Regions from separate parts of the Dorea longicatena genome, predicted to be linked through region 2. Evidence: predicted binding sites of a transcription regulator. Region 2 holds the regulator's gene; the other holds the start of a gene.
What was found. Region 2 encodes HrcA, which represses chaperone genes, less so after heat shock. Its sites were predicted from a motif close to TGTTAGCACTCNNNNNNNNNGAGTGCTAACA; they were not measured.
Positions count from the first base shown of each region.

Region 1: the regulator HrcA is predicted to act here: its motif matches at 3,025-3,055, upstream of htpG (molecular chaperone HtpG).

Region 1 is NZ_CP102280.1:2,172,024-2,179,776, forward strand. Features, by position in the region: gene NQ508_RS10365 (GDSL-type esterase/lipase family protein) at 1-118, opposite strand, end outside; gene NQ508_RS10370 (DUF5721 family protein) at 262-741, shown strand; gene htpG (molecular chaperone HtpG) at 822-2,882, opposite strand; gene NQ508_RS10380 (ABC transporter permease) at 3,158-6,496, opposite strand; gene NQ508_RS10385 (ABC transporter ATP-binding protein) at 6,519-7,223, opposite strand.
Region 2 is NZ_CP102280.1:1,147,631-1,155,383, forward strand. Features, by position in the region: gene NQ508_RS05390 (ATP-binding protein) at 1-36, opposite strand, end outside; gene NQ508_RS05395 (glycoside hydrolase family 3 protein) at 341-2,890, shown strand; gene hrcA (heat-inducible transcriptional repressor HrcA) at 3,140-4,177, shown strand; gene grpE (nucleotide exchange factor GrpE) at 4,214-4,825, shown strand; gene dnaK (molecular chaperone DnaK) at 4,881-6,761, shown strand; gene dnaJ (molecular chaperone DnaJ) at 6,785-7,753, shown strand, end outside.

The DNA of each region.
Region 1 (7,753 bases), 1.0 Mb from region 2:
CAATGATCACTGTTGCCAGAATTACTGCAGTCCTAAGCACATGATCCTTTTCTTTTTCCGGAATCTCTGCCGGCTGTTTAGCTTCCTTCTCCTCAGAATTTTTATTATCTATTTCCAAAAAAATTCCTCTCTTCTACATTTCTTTTTGTTGATAAATATATATTCAACTTATTTTACTGTTTTTTCATTCCCATGTCAATTTATATCAATTTTTGTGCTATAATACAGATTACATTTATTTTTATCCGGAGGTTATTCCTTATGAACGTATACCAGTTATCAGCCAAAAATTGTATGTCCCATCTTCTTTTAAAGGATACTTTTGATACATTTCTCTTTATCGAAGGAGAATTCACTACATTTAACAAATTCACCATAAGCGGTTATCTCCAGGAAGACTTCTTCGACGAAAAACTGGAAGAGACTTACTCCCGCTGGGAAAAGATCCGTGACTTCTGCTTCCAGATCATCCGTGGCAAACGCACTCCTCTGAACTTCAAGATTGTCCTTGCTCTCCCGGACGATCAGATTCCTGCCTTCCTGACAGCCCACGGCCTGACCGCTTACCGCCCGGAAGATATTCAGGGACTCTACCTCAATTTCCACTACGATGGAAGCACCCTCCAATGCATCACCGGCACTTCCCTCAAAACCTTTTCTATGGATAAGTCCATCGAAAGAGAATGGGATACCGAAGTAAAATCCATCTTAAAATCCAAAAATATCGAAGGCGAATACTAGAATACAAACAAAAACCATGCAACTATGGATTTCTCTTTCCACAGCTGCATGGTCTTCTTTACTTCAACTCTCTGCCAGACTTACTTCGTAAGCAGCATCATAATCTCATTACTTCTCTTTACAAACGCTGTCATCTCTTCAGGATTCAATGGCTTATGTGCCAGCATTGCCAGATCATACAACTGTTTGCAGATAATACTTGTATTCTCGCTGCCCTTATGATCAACTACATACTGAACCAGCGGATGATTTGCATTCAGGATCAGTGTACTTATTGTACCCATATCCATTCCGCTCATGCCGTACATCTTCATCATTTCCTGCATACGGCGGTTCTCTTCAGATAATGTCATCATAGAAGCTATATTTTCATCTTTTAATTTTTCGATCTTAACATCCAGTTTCTCGTCACCAAGCTCTTTACGGAAGATTTCTACCAGGCTGTCAGATGTCTTCTGGAATGCTTCTTTTTCCTCTTCGGCAACTTCTTCTTTTGCTCCTGCTGTTACATCTGCATCAATTCTCTGGAACTTGATGTTCTGATTGCGCTGCTCTAACTGTGTAATAAACGGTGAATCAATATTGTGGCCGAGGATTACTGCATCCATGCCCTGTTTCTTAAACATATTGATGTACTGGCTCTGCTGGATCTCATCGGTTACATAGTAGATGATCGTCTTGTCTTCTTCTTTCTTCTCTGTGTTCTGATCATCTGCTTTGTTGTCCTCTGTCTTGGCATTCGGATCTTCTACGGTTCCACCATTTGCCTCGATACAGTCTTTCAGTGTCAGATACTTGTGATCCAGATTCTTGAACAGAACCGCGTCTTTCATCTTGTCACAGAACTTTTCATCTTTCAGGCATCCGAACTTGATGAACGGACTGATGTTATCCCAGTATTTCTCATAGTCTTCTCTCTTTGTCTTGCACATTCCGGAAAGCTTGTCTGCAACCTTCTTGGAAATGTATTCAGAGATCTTATTCACAAATCCGTCATTCTGTAATGCGCTACGTGATACGTTAAGCGGCAGATCCGGACAATCGATGACTCCCTTTAATACCATCAGATATTCCGGAATGACTTCTTTAATATTGTCCGCGATAAATACCTGGTTGTTGTATAACTTAATTGTTCCTTCAATAGAATCATACTCTGTGTTGATTCTTGGGAAGTACAAAATTCCTTTTAAATTAAATGGATAATCCATATTCAGGTGGATCCAGAACAGTGGCTCTTTGTAATCCATGAATACTTTGCGGTAGAAGTTCAGATAATCTTCATCACTGCATTCATTCGGATGCTTTGTCCACAGTGGGTGGATATCACTTAATGAAACTGGACGTTTTTTGATCTTTACTTTTTCTTTGGCAGGTTCTGTCTCTACCATTTCTTTCTCGCCGTTTTCATTCTCTTTTTCTTCCATCTTGGCATCTTCGTGAATATGCTCGATTACTTCATCATCATCTTTCAGATCTGCTTCGTCGATCGTCTCATATTCAGGCTCTGCATTTGCCTTGGAAAGGAAGATTTCTACCGGCATAAATGAACAATATTTCTCCAGAACTTCTCTCATTCTATATTCATTAGCGAACTCCAGGCTGTCCTCATTCAGATACAGGGTCATTGTAGATCCGACTTCCTGTTTGTCGCCTTCTTCCATCTCATACTCAGTTCCGCCGTTGCTTACCCAGTGTACCGGTTTTGCGCCTTCTTTGTAAGAGAGTGTATCGATATGCACCTCATCTGCTACCATAAATGCAGAATAGAATCCAAGACCGAAATGTCCGATCATATCATCTTCTGTTGTCTTATCTTTATATTTTTCAAGGAACTGTGTAGCTCCTGAAAATGCAATCTGTGTAATATATTCTTCTACCTCATCGGCTGTCATTCCAAGACCGTTATCTGTAAATTTCAGAGTTTTTTCTTCTGGATTAACCTCAACTTTGATCGCCGGTTTGTAATCATCCGGTAACTGGTATTCACCCATCATATCCAGCTTCTTCAGTTTTGTGATCGCATCACATCCATTGGAAACCAACTCACGTGCGAAAATATCGTGATCGGAATATACCCATTTTTTAATGATCGGGAAAATGTTTTCACTGCTGATTGACAAACTACCTTTCTTTGCTGCCATTGTAAATCACTCCTATTTCTACTTTTATATTTCTATCATATTAGTGACAAAAGATGCCGTATTGCCGACTGGCCCACATCTTTTTGTTACATTTTTCATCTAACAGATATGATAATACTGCATATTTTAAAAGTCAATAGAAAATTAGCACTCTTTTAAAAAGAGTGCTAACAATTCTATGAAATTTATAAACCATTTATAAACTTTGATATTTTTATGATATTTTCGCCGAATATCCTTATATTAATATTATATGTGCCGTACCATTTTTCCGGCTACTCTATGCTTTTCAATGATTCTACCATGTCAATTTTCTTTAACTTGAAATACATTACCCAGTTTACGAATAATGAAAATCCTATCGTAAATAAAAAGCTGTAGATATAACTCGGAAGATAAATGCTTCGTCCAAACATCGCCGCATCCACTTCCACCGTCTGAATTACGAACAGGTGCAGGACTTTACCGAATATCACACCTACGAAAGCTCCAATTAGCGTCAGCAGGATATTTTCCCGGAATACATATTCCGCTACTTCCACATCATAGAAGCCAAGCACTTTCAAAGTTGCAAGCTCTCTCTGACGCTCTGTAATGTTAATACTGTTCAGATTATAAAGTACTACGAATGCAAGCATTCCCGCCGAAACGATCAGGACTATGATCACCAGATTCAGGCTGGCAAGCATATCATCCAGCTGATCCTTAATATCATGCAGATAAGAGATTGTCAGTACCTGATCTTTCGCAAGGATTTTTTCTCCGGCTTTTTTCACCTGCTCTTCTGAATATCCATCCTTTGCCCGGAACATGATACAGTTATATTCTGCTGTCTTTCCATATACTTTCTTATAATACTGCGGCGTAAAATACATGTAATGTCCCATATAGTTCTCACAGATATACGCAATTTTTACTGTGACACCTTTTGCCATACCGTCCTTAAGATTTATCGTATCACCTTCTTTTACATTCAGAAGTTTTGCCGTCTTCTCACTGACAATTGCACCATTGTCTGTAAGTTTGTATGATTCTTTCGTCTTCCTGTCATGGAAATCTTCATATTTTCCGACAATATCCGGATTGCCAAGTACGCACTGATAAACGCTGCGTTTTTTATTTCCCTTTGATGCCGTCACGCTCTGCATCCTCGCATCCATATAAGTCTGAATATCCGTATCTTCTTTCAGATATTCCTTCAACTCTTCTTTCTCTGTCTTTGTTACATCATCCTTGTAGAAAATATGCCCGTCATACAGTTGGATCTCATCGTACTGAATATCTGCGATCTCATATACCGAATCCTTTACCCCATATCCAACCAGCATCAGTGCCATACAGCCGCCAATTCCAAATATCGTCATAAAGAAACGTTTTTTATAACGCATCAAGTTTCGGATTGTTGATTTCCATGTGAAATTCATTCGTTTCCAAATAAATCCAATTCTTTCCAAGAACACTCTTCTTCCCTTTTTTGGTGCCGGCGGACGCATCAGCACAGCCGGTTCTGCAGCCAGTTCTTTATAGCAGGATGCAAGTGTCGCTCCCATGGTACACACGATCGAAGCGACCGATGCCATCACCGCATAACTCATATGATATGGTACATAAATCTTCGGAATATGCGGATACATAATCTCATATGCATAAATGATAATATACGGCAAGATCTTTTCTCCTGTCAGCACTCCCAGAATACTTCCTCCCGCTGTTGCAAGAAACGCGTATCCCAGATACTTGGAAGCAATAGAAAAATTACTGTATCCCAGTGCTTTCATTGTACCGATCTCAATTCTCTGCTCTTCCACCATACGGGTCATACCGGTCAGACTGATCAGAGCAGCAACTAAGAAGAACATCACAGGAAATACTTTTCCGATTGCACGCATACGGTTTGCATTTTCCCCAAATCCATCATATTCTACCAGTGTACTTCTATTGTATACATACCATTTTGGATTTTTTATCTTCTTAATCTGTTCTTTTGCATCAGCAAGCTTTTTCTCACCTTTTGCGATTTCTTCCTCAGACGTCTCTTTTCCGTCCTCATATTCTTTTCTCGAATCGGCAAGTTTGGCTTCATTTTGAGCAATTTCTGTCTCGCCATTTTGCAATGTCTGTTCCTGTGCTTTCAACTCTGCTTTACCGGCATCTAATTGTTTCTGTCCGGATTCTATACTTGCGGCTGCACTGGTAAGCTTTGCCTCACAGGCGTCCAGCTTCGCTTTTGCCTGGTCAAGCTCGGCTTTCCCATTTGCGAGCTTTTGCTTTGCTGCATCAAGTCCGGCCTTCTGGGTCTGATAATCCTGTTCTTTTGCATCCAGTGTCTTCTTGGTCTCCTGCGCCTGCTGCTCCATTACCTGGATCTTCTGTAATAATTCCTGATTCTGGTTGGGATTCTCCTGATCCGGATCCTGTCCCGAACCGCCTGCTGCCTGTGCTTTTAGTGCCTCAATCGTATTCAGAAGAGTCTGATATCCCGCCCAGCCTTTATCCAGTTCGGCTCTGTATGTAACCAGGCCTTCCTCTCCTGCCTGAATCTTTGCCTGCGCTTCTGCATACTGGGAATCATACGCAGCTTTTCCTTGTTCGTACTGTTTCTTTCCCTGGGAAAGCTCTTTCAGTCCATTTTGATACGTCTTTTTCGCCTGATCCAATTCTTTTTGTTTTGTATCTATCGTCTGCTTTGCTGCTGCAATCTGCGACTTTCCACTCGCAATCTTTTCTTTTGCCTGCGAAACCTGCGTCTCTCCATCCGTAATCTGCTTTTTGGCATCCTCAAGCTTCTGCTTCGATTCCGCTTTGCCATCATCCAGCTTTTTCTGCGCTTTCGCAAGTTTTTCATTTGCCTTATCTTCAAGTTCCGACTTCCGGATCTTTCCTCTTTCTTCTGTGATTGCTTCGATTCTCTTTTGGACGGTCTTTACTTTCTCTTTATATGCCTTCGTATAAGCAGTCAGATCTTTTGCACCTGCCACCTGTACGTACATTTCCGTATACACATCCAGATCAAAGGTTTTCTCCGGAACCACTACGAATCCGCTTATCGTACCGGTTCCAATGGTTGTGCTTCCTCGGCTCAGTGAAATGTAGTATGGGGAATTTCCTTTTCCGACTACTTTTAATTCGTCCGTCTTCAATGTATCTGTCACCTTGTCATCTGTTCCGGACTTTAATTTTATCGTCTCGCCGATTTTATAATTCATCTGGTCATCAACCAGACATTCCCCTGCTTTTTCCGGCATACGTCCTTCCCTTACCGTGATCTTATTCATATCCTCCATCGCTGACATCACATGAAGTACATATTGCTTCTTATTCTTTATATTCAGGAAATCTGCACTGTAGGCACCTTCAGCCTTTCCCACTCCCTTTATGTTTCCGACCGCACTTACATCCTCTTTCGTAATTCCAAGCGTACTGACAGCCTTAATGTCCATCAGATCCGATTCATCAAAATACGCATCTCCCGTAATTCTCATAGATGGTTCCGATGCCCGGATTCCAGAAAAGAACGCAACCCCCAAAGCAACAATAAAAAGAATTGAAATAAAACGGCCAAAATTCCGTCGGATCTCCATGTAAAAATTCTTTCGTGTTATCTTTCTTGCCATCTGTTATCCTCACCTCTTTGTCTTACCATTCTATGGTCTCAACCGAAACCGGCTGTGGATTTTCGATGATCTTATCAACCCGTCCGTTCTTGATCTTGATCACCCGGTCTGCCATCGGTGCTATTGCCGAGTTATGTGTGATCAGTATAACTGTCATACCATTGTTCCGGCATGTATCCTGAAGTAATTTCAAAATGGATTTGCCTGTATTGTAATCAAGCGCTCCCGTTGGTTCATCACAGAGTAATAATTTCGGATTCTTCGCAAGTGCCCTTGCAATCGACACTCTCTGCTGTTCTCCTCCTGATAACTGAGCAGGAAAATTATCCAGACGGTCCCCAAGTCCTACTTCTTCCAATACCTCTTTTGCATCCATCGGATTCTTACATATCTGGAGTGCAAGCTCCACATTCTCCAGTGCCGTCAGATTCGGTATCAGATTATAAAACTGGAACACGAATCCGATATCATCTCTTCTATATGCAGTCAGCTGCTTCGTTGAATACGTAGCAATATCCTGCCCATCTACCAGCACCTGCCCCTCAGATGCCGTATCCATGCCGCCAAGAATATTGAGAACTGTGGTTTTCCCGGCTCCACTCGGACCAACAACAACTGCAAATTCTCCCTTTTTAATCTCAAAATCAATTCCTGCGGCCGCCATGATCTCAACTTCGCCCATCTGATATATCTTCTTAACATCTTTCAAAGTCACAAATTCACTCATGCATACTTCCTCCGTGTGCGTATATTCGTATGTCAATTATACCATCTTTTTCGTGGAAACCACAGGGGCAATTTTCTATTTAATGCATTAAGCGGTTGATACCCGGCCGGAAGAAAAGGAAGAGAGTCCCGCTGCGTGCTGATTCAATCATGGAGTATTTCTAAAGCATAAAAATTGTCCTAAAAGCAGCAGTCAAAAAAACATAACTCGCAAGCTCAGACAATGATTTTTTGACTGCTAACGGCCAATTTTGATGCTTAAGAAATACTAACCATGATCTCATATGCACGCAGCGGGACTCTCTTCCTTTTCTTCCTTACGTTATCGCATACTGTAATGATTCAATAGTGGAAGCGTAACCGGCGTGATACCGAAAGTGTACAAAAAATCCGGAAAATCAAGGCTTCCACCTCAACTTTCCGGCTGCACACAAAGGTTACAACCCTCTATTGAATTCATTATCATTGGCCAAGCACGACATGAGAAAGACTTGGTGCTCTGTTTGTCGCGTATATGGAGTGATGTTTAGA
Region 2 (7,753 bases):
TTTTTCTTCATTTATATGGATTATTTTTCTGATCATAATGATTCTCCTTTTCTTAAAAATAGAAATATGTTTAAAATGGTATCAGTTGTTTTGCAGGTATTAGTGTACTATAAAGAAGAAAAAGAATGTTGTTGGAATAACAACAAAAATAAAAATAATTACAATACCGCAATTAAGATGTCCGTAATGTATCTGAAATAATGGATGTTAAGTATGGAAAAATGACAGAAGAATGTGTTAAAATTTTTCACAGAGCTGATATTTCTGCAAGCAAAATACAAAAATCAGAAACAGAAGCATTATAATTTGAAAAATATAATATAGGAAAAGAGGAAGATATATGGCACAGATTTATGCATCGAAAACAAATGAAATTCAGAAGTATGAGACAGAGCATGAGAATGAAGTACGTCATCTGGCCGGGGAATGTATGGTCCTTTTGGAGAATGACGGTGTATTACCATTTTCAGATAAGATAAAAAAGATTGCATTATATGGAACGGGAGCCAGACATACGGTGAAAGGAGGAACAGGATCCGGAGATGTCAATGTAAGAAAAACAGTTTCAATCGCACGGGGATTAGAAGAAGCCGGATTTGAGATCGTGACAGAAGACTGGCTTGACAGATACGACCGGGATCTGGAAGAGGCGCAGAAAACATATTTGAAAAAGTTAAAAGATATGTCAGATGAGACGGGAGAGCCATCGGTAATCCTTGGGTTCAAACATCCGTTTCAGGAACCGGAGCAGCCAATTGTCGAAGAGACAGATATCAAAGAGGCAGATGCGGCCATTTATGTGCTTGCAAGAAATTCCGGAGAGGGAAAAGACCGGCGGGCAGAAAAAGGAGATTATTATCTGAGTGACAGAGAATTGCAGAACATCCGGTTTATGACGGAAAATTATTCGAATTGTGTTGTATTATTGAATACAGGAGGCGTGATAGATCTGACAGAATTGCGGAAGATTTCCGGAGTGCAGGCAATCCTTCTGACCGGACAGACTGGAAATATGGGTGGCCATGCAGTGGCGGATGTCTTGATGGCTAAAACAGTTCCGTCAGGAAAATTAACAGATACATGGGCAAGATCTTATGATGACTATCCGTCATCGAGAACTTTCAGTTACCGCGATGACAATCTGGATGATGAATACTATAGTGACGGGATTTATGTCGGATATCGTTATTTTGATACATTTGGAATCATGCCGTTGTATTGCTTTGGGTATGGAAAAGGATACACGGATTTCTCATTGGTGACCAAAGAAGTGACCGCAGATGAAAAGCTGGTAAAGGTAGAAGTGGAAGTGACGAATATCGGTAAGGTATATCCGGGAAGAGAAGTCGTACAAGTTTATTATTCGGCACCGGATGGAGTTATGGAAAAACCAACACAGGAGCTTGCAGGATTTGCCAAGACAAAGCTTCTCATGCCGGGAGAAAAAGAAGTGGTAACAGTTACATTTGCGACAGAAGATATGGCATCTTATGACAGTTATGATGCAGCATGGGTTATGGAGGAAGGCGAGTATACGATTCGTGTGGGGAACAGTTCACGTACAACGGAAGTAGCCGCGATCATAGATCTGGATGAAACAGTTCAGACGGTTCTTTTAAAGAATGTGATGAAGGATAAGGAATTTGTAAAAGAGATTCACCATATGGTCCCAATCTTTGACCTGGAACTGGATGACACACCATTTATGCGCCCGATATTGATCTATGCGGAAAACTTTAAGAAAAAGATCATGGAATATGAAGTGATACGTACTACGCTGGAAGATAAAAGACCAGACGAGATATTAACACTGGAGGATGTGAAGAAGGGGGCAGCATCACTCGAAGAATTGGTTGCACAGCTTACGGTAGAAGAGATGGCTGATCTTTGTGTCGGAACCGAACGACTGGAAGAAGGCGGCAATGTAATCGGGTCATCTTCTGCATGTGTGCCGGGAGCAGCAGGGGATACGACGTCGGCACTGATCGAGAAGCGGAAAATCCCGAATCTGATCCTTGCAGATGGACCGGCAGGATTACGGTTACAGACACATTTTAAAACGGATAAAGAAGGCAATAAATTACCGGGTGGGGAACAGTTCGGAATGGAAATTGCACCGTTTGCGAAAGAGCAGCCGGAAGGAGCGCAGGATTATTACCAGTACTGTACGGCAATCCCGATTGCGACGACACTTGCGCAGTCATGGGATGTGGATCTTATCAAGAGAATGGGTGAGATTGTCGGAGAAGAGATGGAACAGTTTCATATTCACCTGTGGCTGGCACCGGGCATGAATATTCACAGAAATCCATTGTGTGGAAGAAACTTTGAATATTATTCGGAAGATCCACTGCTTACCGGACTGTGTGCGGCAGCCGATACAAAGGGTGTACAGTCTTACAAAGGACATGGAACGACGATCAAGCATTTTGCGGCAAATAATCAGGAAGACAACCGTATGTTCACGAACGCACATATCAGCGAACGTGCATTAAGAGAAATCTATCTGAAAGGATTCGAAATTGTGGTGAAGACAGCACAGCCATATGCGATCATGACATCGTATAATCTGATCAATGGAACGCATGCCGCCAATCATTATGACATGCTTCAGAATGTAGCGCGTGATGAATGGGGATTTGAAGGCTTTATTATGACAGACTGGTATACGTCTCAGGATACGACGGCACTTGGAATGGTATCAGAAAGCGGGAAATACAGCTATTCCGATGGTGTACAGTGCATTAAGGCAGGAAATGATCTTCAGATGCCAGGGTGCAGGAAAAATGTAGAGGATATTGTAGACGGCGTAAAAAATGGAAGGATTACCAAAGCGGATCTTCAGAGATGTGCAAAACATATCCTTGGAATTGCGTTAAAAACAATATAAACGAAAAAGAATAAAGTGATTAACAGGCAGACAATATATTATAAGTAGTCTGCCTGTTTGCGTTGATGTGCATTCGAAAGAAGTGGTAATCAGAAGGTTTTTTACATTTTCTAAAAAATATCTAAACAGTGTTGACAAAAATATGTGAGAGTGCTATCTTAATAGTCGAAAGGTGTTAGCACTCAGATAAAAAGAGTGCTAATAACCAGAAACCGAAAGGAGGAGGTACCGGTGATAAATCATGAAGAGATGAGTGAAAGAAAACTGAAAATACTTCATGCAATCATCCAGAATTATCTGGAGACAGGTGAACCGGTTGGTTCCAGAACGATTTCCAAGTACACGGATCTGAATCTTAGTTCAGCAACGATCCGTAATGAGATGGCAGATCTGGAAGAGATGGGATATATCATCCAGCCTCATACGTCGGCAGGACGTATTCCTTCGGATAAAGGATACAGGCTCTATGTAGATATGCTGATGGAGGAGAAAGAGCAGGAGCTGAATGAGATGCAGGATCAGATGCTTGACAAAGCAGATAAGATGGATCAGCTTTTGAAACAGGCAGCAAAGGTTCTTGCAACGAATACCAACTATGCAACGATGGTTTCGACTCCGATGAACAATTCAAACAAGATTAAGTTCATCCAGTTATCTATGGTAGATGAGGAACAGGTGATCGCAGTCATCGTACTGGGAGGCAATGTGATCAAGAATAAGATCATTAACATTGATGAGCCGATCAGCAATGAGAATCTGTTAAAGCTGAATATGCTGCTGAATACAACACTCAACGGCATGTCGATTGAAGAAATCAACCTGGGATTGATCGCCAGATTAAAGGAGCAGGCAGGAATCCACAGTCAGGTAGTCGGATATGTACTGGATGCAGTTGCAGATGCGATTCATGTAGATGATGATATGCAGATCTACACAAGCGGTGCGACGAACATTTTTAAATATCCGGAGCTGAGTGATAACCAGAGCGCACAGGAAATCATCAGTGCATTTGAAGAAAAACAGCAGTTATCCGAACTGGTTACACAGACCCTGGCACAGGATGAGAATACCGGCATTCAGGTATATATCGGAGATGAGACTCCGGTACAGACTATGAGAGACTGCAGTGTCGTAACTGCAACCTACGAACTGGGTGATGGTATGAAGGGAACGATAGGAATTATCGGACCGAAACGTATGGATTATGAACATGTTTTAAAATCTATGAAACGTCTCCAGACAGAACTGGATCAGATGTTCCATAAGAATGATAGAAAGGTGGAATAACCCTTGGAAAATAAGCAGGAAAAAAGCCAGGAAGATATGGTAAAAGAAGCTGTAGAAGAGGCAAAAAAATCCGCTGCTGAAGCAAAAGAAGCAGAGACAGATACAGACGAGACAACAGAAACTTCTGAAAAAGTGGAAAACGAAGAAGCCGAAGAGACAGCGAAAGATACAGAAAAGAAATCTGGCAAAAAATTATTTGGCAAGAAAAAAGATAAAAAAGACGAGAAGATCGAAGAGCTTACAGATAAGCTTACCCGTCAGATGGCAGAGTTTGATAACTTCCGCAAACGTACAGAAAAGGAAAAATCCCAGATGTACGAAGTTGGAGCGAAAGATATCATAGAGAAGATTCTTCCAGTTGTAGACAACTTTGAAAGAGGTCTGGATGCAGTGAAGGAAGAAGACAAAGAAGATCCGTTCGTTCAGGGAATGGAGAAGGTGTATAAACATCTGCTTACCACTCTGGAAGGAATCGAGGTTAAGCCTATTGAAGCAGTAGGCCAGCCGTTTGATCCGAATTTCCACAACGCAGTGATGCATGTGGAAGATGAAAACTTCGGTGAGAATATTGTTGCCGAGGAATTTCAGAAGGGCTACACATACCGTGATTCAGTTGTAAGACACAGCATGGTAAAAGTAGCAAATTAGAAACAAGAACATTCACAATTATCAGAATAAAAAATCATACAGGAGGAAATTTATCATGGGTAAAATTATAGGTATTGATTTAGGAACAACAAACAGCTGTGTAGCCGTAATGGAAGGTGGACAGCCAACAGTTATCGCCAACACAGAAGGCGCAAGAACAACACCATCTGTAGTAGCATTTACAAAGACAGGTGAGCGTCTTGTCGGAGAACCTGCAAAACGTCAGGCAGTAACAAACGCAGAGAGAACAATCTCTTCTATCAAGAGAGAGATGGGAACCGACTACAAGGTAACAATTGAAGATAAGAAATATTCTCCACAGGAGATCTCAGCAATGATCCTTCAGAAACTGAAAGCAGATGCAGAAGGATATCTTGGAGAAAAAGTAACAGAGGCTGTTATCACAGTACCTGCTTACTTCAACGATGCTCAGCGTCAGGCAACAAAAGATGCAGGTAAGATTGCAGGACTTGATGTAAAACGTATCATCAACGAGCCAACAGCAGCAGCTCTTGCATATGGTCTTGACAATGAAAAAGAACAGAAGATCATGGTATATGACCTTGGTGGTGGTACATTCGACGTATCTGTTATCGAGATCGGTGACGGAGTTATCGAAGTATTATCTACAGCCGGTAACAACAGACTTGGTGGAGATGACTTCGACCAGAAGATTACAGACTACATGATCGCTGAATTTAAGAAACAGGAAGGTGTTGACTTATCTGCAGATAAGATGGCACTTCAGAGATTAAAAGAAGCAGCTGAGAAAGCTAAAAAAGAACTTTCTTCAGCAACAACAACAAACATCAACCTTCCATTCATCACAGCTACAGCAGAAGGTCCAAAACATTTCGATATGAACCTTACAAGAGCTAAATTTGATGAACTGACACATGATCTTGTACTGAAGACATCTGAGCCGGTACAGAGAGCATTATCAGATGCTGGTATCACAGCTTCTGAACTTGGTCAGGTACTGTTAGTTGGTGGATCTACACGTATCCCTGCAGTACAGGAAGAAGTAAAACGTCTGACAGGTAAAGAGCCAAGCAAATCTCTGAACCCGGATGAGTGTGTAGCACTTGGAGCATCTGTTCAGGGTGGTAAACTTGCAGGAGATACAGGCGCCGGCGACATCCTTCTTCTGGATGTAACTCCGCTGTCACTGTCTATCGAGACAATGGGTGGTGTAGCTACTCGTCTGATCGAGAGAAATACAACAATTCCTACAAAGAAGAGCCAGATCTTCTCTACAGCTGCTGATAACCAGACAGCCGTTGATATCAACGTAGTACAGGGAGAAAGACAGTTCGCAAGAGATAACAAATCCCTCGGACAGTTCAGACTGGACGGAATCGCACCAGCTCCACGTGGAATCCCACAGATCGAAGTTACATTCGATATCGATGCAAATGGTATCGTAAATGTATCTGCAAAAGACCTTGGAACTGGAAAAGAACAGCACATCACAATTACAGCAGGATCTAACATGTCTGATGAAGATATCGACAAAGCTGTAAAAGAAGCTGCTGAATTCGAAGCTCAGGACAAGAAACGTAAAGAAGGAATCGATGCTAAGAACGAAGCTGACGCTATGGTATTCCAGACAGAGAAAGCTCTGCAGGAAGTTGGCGACAAGCTTGACGGTGCAGACAAAGCAGCAGTAGAAGCTGACTGCAAAGCTCTGAAAGAATTACTTGAAAAAGCAAATACAGATACTCTTACAGATGAGCAGGTTGCAGAGATCAAAGCAGGTAAAGAAAAACTGACAGAGAGTGCTCAGAAGCTCTTCACAAAGATGTATGAGCAGGCTGGCGCAGCAGCAGGAGCTCAGGGAGCTGGTCCTCAGCCAGGAGCTAATGCAGGAGCAGGCCCGGCACCAGAAGGATTCCAGGGCGACGATGTCGTAGACGGAGATTACAAAGAAGTCTAAGAACATTAAGTGAGGAATAGGAAATGGCAGAGTCAAAAAGAGATTACTATGAGGTGCTTGGGGTCAGTAAAGATGCTGACGAAGCAACTTTGAAAAAAGCATACAGACAGGTTGCCAAGAAGTATCACCCGGATATGAATCCGGGTGATGCTGAAGCTGAAAAGAAGTTCAAAGAAGCTTCTGAGGCGTATGCAGTCTTGAGTGATCCGGAAAAACGCCGTCAGTATGATCAGTTTGGTCATGCTGCTTTTGACGGAAGTGCGGGAGCAGGCGGCGGATATGGCGGATTCGACTTTAACGGTGCTGATTTTGGCGACATTTTCGGAGATATCTTCGGAGATCTGTTCGGCGGCGGGCGCAGAGGCGGTCGTGCGAACCAGGGACCGATGAAAGGTATGAATATCCGTAAGAGTGTCAGAATCACATTCGAAGAGGCTGTATTCGGATGCGAGAAAGAATTGGACGTTGTATTAAAAGACCCATGTCCGAAATGTAACGGAACAGGTGCCAAACCGGGAACATCTCCGGAGACTTGTCCGAAATGTGGCGGTAAAGGTCAGGTAGTATATACACAGCAGTCATTCTTTGGAACGGTACAGAATGTACAGACCTGTCCGGATTGCCAGGGAACTGGTAAGATTATTAAGGAAAAATGTCCGGATTGCGGCGGAACAGGCTATGTAGCCAGCAAGAAGAAGATATCCGTATCGATTCCTGCAGGTATTGATAATGGCCAGAGTGTCAGAATCCGTGAAAAAGGTGAGCCGGGTGTAAACGGCGGACCAAGAGGAGATCTTCTGGTGGAGGTTGTGGTATCAAGACATCCAATCTTCCAGCGTCAGGATATGCACATCTTCTCAACGGTACCGATTACATTTGCACAGGCAGCACTTGGTGCGGATATCCGTATCAAGACGGTAGATGGAGAAGTGATCTACACGGTAAAACCGGGAACCAAGACAGATACAAAAGTACGTCTGAAAGGTAAAGGA